One region of the Streptomyces sp. NPDC094147 genome, then DNA from elsewhere that is predicted to be linked to it. Evidence: riboswitches for the same ligand, from Rfam matches in the RefSeq annotation. Region 1 holds a riboswitch; the other holds the start of a gene.

The links. Region 1 has a riboswitch for magnesium ahead of ACIQ8J_RS22045 (NRAMP family divalent metal transporter). Riboswitches for the same ligand answer to the same signal wherever they lie in the genome.
Region 2: it holds a riboswitch for magnesium, as region 1 does, so the genes downstream of both, ACIQ8J_RS35160 (hypothetical protein) here and ACIQ8J_RS22045 (NRAMP family divalent metal transporter) in region 1, are expected to answer to the same signal.

Annotation. Positions count from the first base shown of each region.
Region 1 covers NZ_JBIWHT010000015.1:39,556-44,728, reverse strand. Annotated here, with positions in the region: gene ACIQ8J_RS22065 (hypothetical protein) at 1-15, shown strand, start outside; gene ACIQ8J_RS22060 (hypothetical protein) at 130-1,569, shown strand; gene ACIQ8J_RS22055 (metal-dependent hydrolase) at 1,648-2,349, opposite strand; gene ACIQ8J_RS22050 (mechanosensitive ion channel domain-containing protein) at 2,537-3,208, opposite strand; M-box (ykoK) riboswitch at 3,363-3,536, shown strand; gene ACIQ8J_RS22045 (NRAMP family divalent metal transporter) at 3,837-5,173, shown strand, end outside.
Region 2 covers NZ_JBIWHT010000061.1:23-5,195, forward strand. Annotated here, with positions in the region: partial or broken gene ACIQ8J_RS35150 (hypothetical protein) at 1-319, opposite strand, end outside; gene tatA (Sec-independent protein translocase subunit TatA) at 524-808, shown strand; M-box (ykoK) riboswitch at 1,432-1,605, shown strand; gene ACIQ8J_RS35160 (hypothetical protein) at 2,100-2,450, shown strand; gene ACIQ8J_RS35165 (hypothetical protein) at 2,458-2,718, shown strand; gene ACIQ8J_RS35170 (winged helix-turn-helix domain-containing protein) at 2,971-3,435, shown strand; gene ACIQ8J_RS35175 (cytochrome P450) at 3,582-4,862, opposite strand; gene ACIQ8J_RS35180 (esterase-like activity of phytase family protein) at 5,150-5,173, shown strand, end outside.

The sequences.
Region 1 (5,173 bases):
CGCCTCGCCCGCTGAAGACTCCCCGCCGCGCACCACTGCCGCCAGGGCCCCGCTTCGGCGAGCGAGGGTTCACATCCCCTTCCGCGGGGGAGTTCCGTACTCTCTCCACTGCTTTGGACAGGAGTCCTCATGCGTTCCGCATTCTCTTCGCGCGTCGCTGTCGTCGCGGCCGCCTGCCTCCTCTCCGTGGGGGCGGCCTCGGCCACCGCCTGCCCGAACCGGGTGCCGCTGCCGCCGCACAACCCGTACGCGGGTCCGGACGGCACCGCGACGATGCACGCCGACACCGGTTCCTCGGACGCCACCCGCCTGTCCGGCCCCGGCACCGGCCCGCTCACCTCGCACCTGGCCGCGCTCGCCGCGGCCTGCCCGACCGTGCTCGACGGCTCCGACGGCCATCCCGTCGCCCTGTGCACGACGCACGCCGGGCAGATCCCCACGGTGCATCTCCTGGACCCGCACACCGGTGACTCGCTTGCCCAACTCCCGCTAGCCAAGGGCTCGTTGCTCGGTGGCGTCTACGCGTATCTCGACAACCGGGACCGCCTGGTGGTCGTCGACGGCAACCGCGACCTGCTGCGCATCGCCCACCGCAGGAACGAGGACGGCACCTGGCGGCTGTACGTGGATCACTCGCTCTCGCTGGCCGGAGCGGTGCCGGCGGGCGACGCGGTGGTGGGCCTGTCCCCGGACTGGCGCGGGCGGGTGTGGTTCGCCACCGCAGGCGGCGTCGTCGGCACCGCCGACGACCGAACCGGGGCCGTGAAGACCCTCGCCCTGCCCGCCGGTGAGCACATCGCCAACAGCATATCCACCGCCCCCGAGGGCACCCTGGTCTCGACCACGTACGCGACGTATCTGCTCACCGCCCCGGCCGACGCCACTCCCCGCATCCGCTGGCGGCAGGGCTACGACCGGGGTCCGGGCCGCAAACCCGGGCAGCTGAGCTGGGGCACCGGCTCCACACCGACCTTCTTCGGACCGCGCACCGGCACCGACTACGTCACCCTCGTCGACAACGCCGCCCCCACCGTGAACCTCCTCGTCTATCGCACCCGCGACGGCCAACAGGTGTGCAGGGTACCGGTGTTGAAGGCAGGAGGCAGCGGTAGCGAGAACTCCCCCATCGGTGCGGGCCGTTCGGTGTTCGTGGCCAGTACGTACGGCTACCCCTACCCCGCGCTGCCACCGGACGCGGGCCCCAGCGTGCCCCCGTCGGCGCCCTTCACCGGCGGCATGAGCCGAGTTGACGTCCGCCGCGACGGGACGGGCTGCGACCTGAAGTGGGACAGCACGGTCCGCTCCGCCGCCGTGCCCCGCCTCTCCCTGGGCGACCACCGGATCCACACCGTGCTGCGCGAGCCGGCGACACCGGGGTCCGGCACGCCATCGCCGCGGGACTCCTTCTCGTACGCCCAGATCGACCCCGACACCGGCAAGGTCACCCGCACCCTGCCCCTGGGAGCGGGCGCGCCTTACGACACCCTTCAGCAGGTCGGCACCATCGCGCCCGGAGGTGTCGTCTACGAAGGCACCATCGCCGGCATCCTGCGCATCGCACCACGCTGACGTGCCGCGGCGGCGCGCACGGCGATGACCGGCGCATCGCACCGCTGCGGCCGATGGCGAGCCCGTGAGGCCATTCCGTCAGCCGAGGGGGTGGGGCGACAGGACGCTGAACCACAGCATGGCGATGGTGGCGACGCCCATCAGCGGGGTGAGTATCTCCGTCTCCATCTTGTTGCCGCTGCTCTTGATCAGCACAATCTCGTAGCGGGTCTTCAGCGGCCACAGCCACGGGGCACCGCGCTTGGTGATGGAGTCACCCAGGAGGTGCGCCACACAGCCCAGGCCGATCGCGTAGGGCAGCCAGCCCGGCGCGGACGGAATGAACTTGGCGATGGCGGCGGTTCCGAGACCGGCCATGGCCACGATGGTGCCCCAAGCGTGGAAACCGTGGCCGGGCGGGCAGAGATTGAGGGCCCGGACCGCCAGCGCCAGCAGAAAGAACGTCATGCCCACGGTGAACGGGCGGCCCAGGTAGGTGACCCCGGCCCAGCTGCCCAGGGTCATGAAGGCCACGAAGAACAGCGAATGCGTGGCGTGGCGGTGCCCGCCGGAAATCCAGGCCACGAAACGGCAGAGCGTTTTGGAGACCGGGCCCAGGAAGTTGGCGATGGTGCCGTCATGGTGGTCGAGATCGGGCAGCAGCGCGGCACCCGCGCAGAGCACGGTGCCCATCAAGATCTCCTGCGGCGCCAGGTGCGTGTGCATGATCAGCGGCGGCAGGTACGGCGCTGTCCCTGCGAAGAGCAGTGCACCGCTGACGGCGTGCGAGTGGCCCATCATGGCGTGTTCGTTCTCCCCCTCGGATCTGTCGCGTTCCCGGGCCTCGCGGCCCCAGCGGCATGGACACACCCGCGAGGAGGAACACCTTCGCCCCGCATGCTAGTTGCTTGATTGCGCAATGCGAAAACAGTGTCGAAGGTCAGGCCCCCAGAGGCCGTTGCAATGTGTCAGGGGGCACTCCCCCCCTTCAGATCAGCGGCGTCTCGCGGGCGGGCGGGCCGATCGCCGCGCCGAGGACCGCGTTGTTGGGGAGGAGCATCTTGCCGTCCTCCGTGTGGAGTTCGACGAACAGCAGAGTCATGTCGGTGACCTCGCCCTCGATGCGGCCGCCGAGCGGTCCCGACTGGACGCTGACCTTCTCGCCGATCGTGAAGGGGTGCGAGACCAGCAGCACCAGGCCAGCGAAGATGTTTCCGAGGACGGGCTGGGCGGCGATCCCGAGGACCACACCGGTCAGCGCACCGCCCAGCAGCAGCTTGCTCCACTCCACCCGGAGCAGGCTGAGCGCGCCTAGGATCACCAGCGCGTAGCCGGAGAGCAGGCAGATCACGCGCAGCGCGGCGGACCGGTTGTCGCTGATCCGGCCGGTCAGCAGCTTCACCAGATCGTCCGTGGCCCCGCGCACCGCGATGAGCGCGCCCACCAGGAAGATCCCGGCGCTGATGCCGGCGATCACCCGGGAGGTCATCGACTGATGGCTGTCCGGGTTGCCCAGCAGTCCGCCGAAGTTGAGCGAGACGACGAGGCCGCCGACGGCGAGCGACGTGGTGATGACGGCCCGCCGGGTACGGATCACCCCTCGCCAGTGCAGACCGTGCCCGACGGCCGTGCTGCCTGCGGGTTTGCTGTCGTGATCCACCGATGAGCTCCCTGTGGTGTGCATGTCGCGGAGCAGAGTACCCGCGCCGGGGCGGCGGTGCCGAGGGGACCCGAACGAGCCGTTCCGCGTCAAAGGTTCACCAAGCAGTTGCGTGATCGTGCAACAAAGAGGCTATGCTTCTGGAGGTTTGAAGAGGGCACCTCGTTCGGTGAGGCGTCTGCACGGACACAGGCCACTGACCCCACGACGTCGAGAGACGCCCAGGGTCAGGCCAGGTCTCCCCGGCCTAAGGGGTGACCCCAAGTGGCTTCCCCGGCAAGGGGATTACGCCGTGCAGTGCCAAAGCTCTGACGAGTTGGGGTGAACCGGGTCACGCCCGGTCCGCTCCTTGCCGCGTCGTCCAGCGCCCACGTGCGCTCCGGCCGGAAGGAGGCGAGAGACATGGATTGCAGTTGCAGTAGTCCGGGCCACAGTTGCCCCTCATTCCGTATGCCCTCGCTCTTCCGTGGCGCACGGTAACCACCTTTCCCGCAAGCGCAGCAGCGACACCGCCCATGCCCGGCGCGGCCCCCTGGCCGCCCCGGGGCGATGAGCCGCGCTCGCGGGCAGGATTGCTGCCGTGCGTCCCCCAACACCTCCCCCTGCCAGGGGAGTTGGGAGACCCACCATGACCACCGCACCCGTCAGGCCCACCGTTCCGGCACCCCGCGCGGCAGTTCTCGACGACGCCCACGTCGGCGACATCCGCGGCGCGCTCGGCACCATCAAACTGGACGACCAGGCCGAGCGCCGGGGCCTGTCCGCCAAGCTCAAGACGCTGCTCGCGATAGTCGGCCCGGGTTTGATCGTGATGGTCGGCGACAACGACGCCGGCGCGTTCGCCACGTACGGCCAGGCCGGACAGAACTACGGCACCAGCCTGCTGTGGACCCTGCTCCTGCTGGTCCCGGTGCTGTATGTGAATCAGGAGATGGTGCTGCGGCTCGGCGCGGTCACCGGCGTCGGCCACGCCCGCCTCATCCTGGAGCGGTTCGGGAAGTTCTGGGGCGCCTTCTCCGTGATCGACCTGTTCCTGCTCAACGCCCTCACCCTGGTGACCGAGTTCATCGGCATCACGCTCGCGGCCGGCTATCTGGGGCTGCCCAAGGTGGCGTCGGTGATCCTGGCCGCAGCGGTGATCATCGCCTCCGCGTTCACCGGGTCGTTCCGCCGCTTCGAGCGGATCGCGATCTTCCTTTGCGCCGGTTCGCTGCTGCTGATTCCGCTGTACTTCATCATCCACCCGGCGTCCTCGCAGATGGCGCACGACTTCGTCGTACCGTCCATGCCGGGCGGCTCCGGCGAGCTGGCCACCGTCATGCTGCTGATCATCGGGATCGTCGGCACCACCGTCGCCCCGTGGCAGCTGTTCTTCCAGCAGTCCTACGTCATCGACAAGCGCATCACCCCGCGCTTCATGAAGTACGAGAAGGCCGACCTCGTGATCGGCATCGCCATCGTCGTCATCGGCGGCGCCGCCCTGATGGGCATGACCGCCGCGGCCTTCGCCGGCACCAAGGACTTCGGCAACTTCGACGACGCCGCGGGCCTGGCCACCGGCCTTGAGGCACACGCCGGGAAGATCGCCGGAGTCCTCTTCGCCGTCGCCCTGCTGGATGCCTCGATCATCGGCGCGTTCGCCGTCTCGCTCTCCACCGCCTACGCCATCGGCGACGTACTTGGCATGAAGCACTCGCTGCACCGCGGGGTCAAGGGCGCCAAGGGCTTCTACGCCATCTACGCGGGCCTGGTGGCCGTGGCCGCGACCATCGTGCTGATCCCCGGCTCCCCGCTCGGCCTGCTCACCCAGGGCGTCCAGACGCTCGCCGGAGTGCTGCTGCCCTCCGCCTCCGTCTTCCTGCTGCTGCTCTGCAACGACAAGCAGGTCCTGGGCCCCTGGGTCAACGGCCCCAAGACCAACGCCTTCACCGCCGCGGTCGTCGGCGTCCTGGTCACTCTCTCCAT
Region 2 (5,173 bases), on a different contig from region 1:
CCGGCTTGGACAACTGGCTCTCAGCCCGCGGATCGACGTACACAGGACTCTTCTTCAGCGCATCGGCCACCGCACCGGTACCACTCGCCGCGTGCGCGGGTATGGGAACGAGGACGGCGGTCAGCGCGAGCAGCAGCCCGGCCAGGGCCGTGGCGAGGCCGGGTCGTGCGGCCCGGGATTGGGCGGGCATGGGGGTTCTCCTCTTGGTGCGTCGGCCGGGGTGGTACTCGTACTCGGCCCGGCCGTCGACAGCAAGCAGCGAGACGCTCATCGTGATCCCGATCTTCGCCTTGCCGCGCTTGCGCTGTCGTCCCGCCACCGTAGCCCCGCTACCAGCCCGACACCGACCCGACACCTGATGGCTGCCTGCCATGTGAGCGCCCCTTGTCCGTGCGGTCTACAAAGAAGTAGGGGACCGTCTGATCCCACCCCACAGTTGTACAGTTGCGCAATGTAGCAATCTTTCCGGCGGACGCATCCCTGACCGTCCCGTCCGGCCATGCAAGAGGAAGGCGGGGACGAGATGTTCCGCAATGCGCTGGAACCGTGGCATCTGCTCATCCTGGTGGTCGTGCTCGTCCTGGTGTTCGGCTCGAAGAAGCTGCCGGACGCCGCCCGAGCACTGGGCAAGTCGATGCGCATCCTCAAGAGTGAGGCCAAGGCCATGAAGGGCGAAGGCGGCACGCCGCCGACGGCATCGCCCGCGCCGGGCCCGGCCGCACCCGAAGCACCACGCACCATCCAGGCCGCACCCGGAGACACCGCCTCTGCCCGCCCTGTCGCAGAAAGCTCCCACGACGCACACTGACCCCTCAGCCAGCGGGTCGCGCACTGGCGCCGTCACGTCCGCGGCACAGCGGCTCGTCCTGCACTCGATGGTCGCGGCAGGGTCACAGTGGACCTCCGGCAGGCAGCCCTGCTCTGCCTCCCTCACCGGGAGCCGACGACCAGACGACCGTCGCGGCAGCCCGAGCCGGAGGGCCACTCACCTCGCGAGACGTACGGCCCTACCGGCAGATGCGCTCCGGCGTCGCGGCCGTCTCACCGGACGGGGCCGGTTTCCCGTTGTCGTTCGGCCCCTTGCAGAAGCCGCCGGACTTGATGAGAACCCGCGTGCCCCTCGGCGACGATCTCCTCGACGGGGGACGGCGGCATCGTTGGCCGCGGGCCCGCAGGCCTCGTGGCCCTCGTGGCCCTCGGCCAGTGCCACCTCCCGTCGCCTGCGCCGCCACCAGGTGACGCGAGTATTGAGCGCGGTGAGCACGACCCACGCCCTCGGTGACGGATGCCGGCTCACCTTCGCCCACATGGCGTGACGTCTCGCGGCGGTTCGGCAAGGGATCACCGGCATGAGGCCGGGCCCGCGTCAAAGGTTCGCCAATTAGTTGCGTCATCGCGCAAGAAGGGGGCTATGCTTCTGGAGGTTTGAAGAGGGCACCTCGTTCGGTGAGGCGTCTGCACGGACACAGGCCACTGACCCCACGACGTCGAGAGACGCCCAGGGTCAGGCCAGGTCTCCCCGACTTAAGGGGTGACCCCAAGTGGCTTCCCCGGCAAGGGGATTACGCCGTGCAGTGCCAAAGCTCTGACGAGTTGGGGTGAACCGGCCATCGGGGCCGGTCCGCTCCTTGCCGCGTCGTCCAGCGCCCACATGCGCTCCGGCCGGAAGGAGGCGAGAGACATGGATTGCAGTTGCAGTAGTCCGGGCCACAGTCGGCCCCGCATCCGATCGACCTCGCCCGTCCTCGGCACGCGATAGCGACACTCTCTACGCACACGTCTCCTCACCCGCACCCGTACGGCCCCGGCCGTCCCGGGCGGCCGGGCTGCTTCGGTGTGCCGTGCGTGACTGCCGCGTGCCCCCAACTCCTCCCCCCACCAGGGGACTTGGGAGCCTCACCATGACCACCGCACCCGCCAGGCCCACCATTCCGGCACCCCGCACCGCACGCACCTGCTCATCGCGATGATCCTCGTCGTCATCACGAGCGTCCAGGTCGCACTCGGCCGGTGAGTCCCGCGCGGGGCGGCGAGCGATGCCGCCCCGCGGGCCGGAGAGCCAGACCACCGTCAACTCCCCTTGGATAAGGGAGGACTCCATGCGTTTCCTTCACCACCTCGCGAAACTGACCGCGCCCGCCGTCCGCCGGGTCGCACCGACGGGATGTGCCTGCCCGTCGCTGCCCCTGACGCTGTTCGACGGCACCACGCGCACCTACCTCCTGGACGACCCGGCCGCCTGTGCCGGACCGCACGCCCGGCACGCCGCCTACCACCCCCGCGTCCACCTCGCCTACCTTCTCGCCCGCCAGGGCCGTGAGGCCCGCTGGCTGGCCCAGTTCACCGATCTGCCACTGGCGGCCGCCCAGCGCATCAGCCGAGCCGCCACCGACACCCCGCCCAACCACCCGTCCCCTTCCGCCCGCGCCCTGCGCCCCGCACGGAGGTGAGTCACCCATGTCCGTCCTGACCGCCATCCACTTCCCCGTCCACCACACCACGCCCCGCAAGCGCGGTGTGCTCCGCGAACGGATCGCCGGCGTTCTGCGGCGGCTCGCCGACAGCCCCGTGGACAGCACCGTCATCCGCGCGGCCCCCGGCCCGGCATCGGCACGAACCCCCTCGGCACGTGCCCGGAGCGGCTCTACCCCGCACGCCCACTGGCACCCCGTCACCGGACCCGACGGCCGACGCCACCTCGAAGCCACCTGGCACTAGGGGGTGTCCGGTGGGTCAGGGTCGGACAGGGCGCGGCGGCTGGTGCGGTGCATCGCAAGGCGTCGGAGCGTTTCGATAGCGGAGCTATCGGGACGTTTCGGCAACGCGGCGAGGTGCCGTGCCAGCCGCCGCGACCCCGGCCATGACCCACCGGACACCCCCTAGGGGGTGTCCGCTCGTGGCGCCGACTTGTGGGGGCGCCGTTTTCCGGACCGCGGGCTCTGACACCGTGCCGACCTGACAGGAGGGGACATGCCCCTGAATTACCGACTGGTCCACCGCGTTCACCACGATCTGCTGACCACGCCCACGGGGTCGCGATGGCGCCGACGGGCCCGGCCCGTACCGCAGTCGCCGTCCCGGCCCGAAGTGGCCGAGCTGCCGAGGGCTCCGGAGTACCGGGCGGGCGGTCTCGTCGTCGACTGCGGAACCCGCCGGGTCTCGGTCGACGGCCGCCAACTGGAGCTCACCTGCATGGAGTTCGAGCTCATCGCCCATTTCGTCGCGCATCCGCACCGCGTGTACACCCGCCGGCAACTGATGGAACTGGTGTGGCAGCAGAGGGCCACGGGCGACATGCGCACCGTCGATGTCCACATCGCCCGCCTGCGCCGCAAACTCGGCCGCGGCCACCGGGCACTGATCCGCACCGTACGGCAGGTCGGCTACGCCTTCGATCCGCCACCCGCTACGGCGTCACCTGCGGCCGAACACTGACTCGGCGCACCGTACGCCGCGGTCTCGCAGCACCTTGCCCGACCGCGGGCGGCCGGCCCGGTGACCGTACGCCGTAGCGGCCACCAGCGGCGTCATCAACACCAGCGGTGCGGAGCCCGCCCCGCACATGACCCACCGGACATCCCTCAGCCCCGCAGGTGAACGGGCAGCGACTCCACGCCGTACACGATCGACAGCTTGCGGAAGGCGAGTTCCTCGGCCGGTACGGCGAGGCGCATCTCGGGGAAGCGGCGGACCAGGGCGGGGAAGGCGGCGCGCAGTTCCATCCGGGCGAGTTCGGCGCCGATGCAGCGGTGGATGCCGTAGCCGAAGGCGAGATGGCCGCTCGCCTTGCGGTGCGGGTCGAAGCCGCCGTCGCCCGAGGTGAAGGCGGCGTCGCGGTTGGCGCCGCTGAGCGAGCACAGCACCATGTCGCCCTTGGGGATGCGCACCCCCGCGATCTCGACGTCCTCGCGTGCGAAGCGCGGGAAGGCGAGCTGCACCACGGTGAGGTAGCGCAGGGCCTCCTCCACGAAAGTGGCGGCGGCCGCTTCGTCCTCCGCTATTCGCGCGAAGGCGTCCGGGTCCTGGAGCAGGACGAGGGAGCCGAGCGCCAGCATGCTCGCGGTGGTCTCGAATCCGCCGGTCAGCACGCCGTCGGCGAGGCCGGCGAGTTCGTCGTCGCCGACGCTGTCGCCGTGTTCCTTGACGATCATGCCGAGCAGCCCGTCGCCCGGGTTCTCCCGCTGCTTCTTGACGACGTCCCTGAAGTAGGACAGCGAGGCGGACATGACGCCGAGCGGCGCGGTCGCCCCGCCGAACAGGTCGAAGCGCTCCATGGCGAGCTGCTGGAAGTCGTGGCGGTCCTCGTAGGGCACGCCGAGCAGTTCGCAGATGGTCAGCGAGGGAATGGGCAGCGCGAAGGCCTCCACGAGGTCGACGGGGCCGCCCGCGGCCTCCATGGCGTCGAGCCGCTCGGTCACGATGGCGTCGATGCGGGGGGTGAGCCGCCGCAGCCGGCGCATGGTGAACTCGGGTGTGAGGATGCGGCGCAGCCGGGTGTGCACCGGCGGATCGCTGAATCCGAGGCCGCCGGGGTGCTGCTCCTCCTCGACGCCCGCGTTGCCCGCCAGATGGGTGAAGTCGTTGCTGAACCCGTCGGTGGAGCCGAGCACCGCCTTCACCGCGTCGTGGCCGGTGACGACCCAGGCGTCCATGCCGAAGGGCAGCGGGACCTTGCCGACCGGTTCCTCGGCCTGCCGTGCGGTGAGCTCGGGCACCGGGTCGAGTCCGTCCCGGCGCAGCGGCATGAGCAGGTCGTCGGGGAGCAGCGAGATGGTGCCGGGTCCGATGCCGCGCTTCTGGATCCTGGCAAGGTAGGTGCGCCCGAGCCACAGAGTGACGCGGGAACGGAGATTTACCCTCAAGGCGGACTCCAAGGACAAGTTGTACGGCCAGGACACCGGGTACGGACCGGGTCGCTCAGGATAAGTGGCCCAGGGCACCTCGCGATCCGCCAGGGGCCCTGCTCACAGGCAGTCTGTGGGCGTGACCACCCCTTCTCCGCCGGGCCGTCCCGAACGCGCGCCCGGGTCGGGGCACGGATTCCACCGCCCGTCGAGCGTTTACACGGACGATGACGGGACTCAACTCGCCTGTCACGCAAGGCGATCCAGTATGTCCGTGTCTGCTGCATACGACCTGGGAGGAACCCGTGCGCCTGCGCACCGTCGTCACC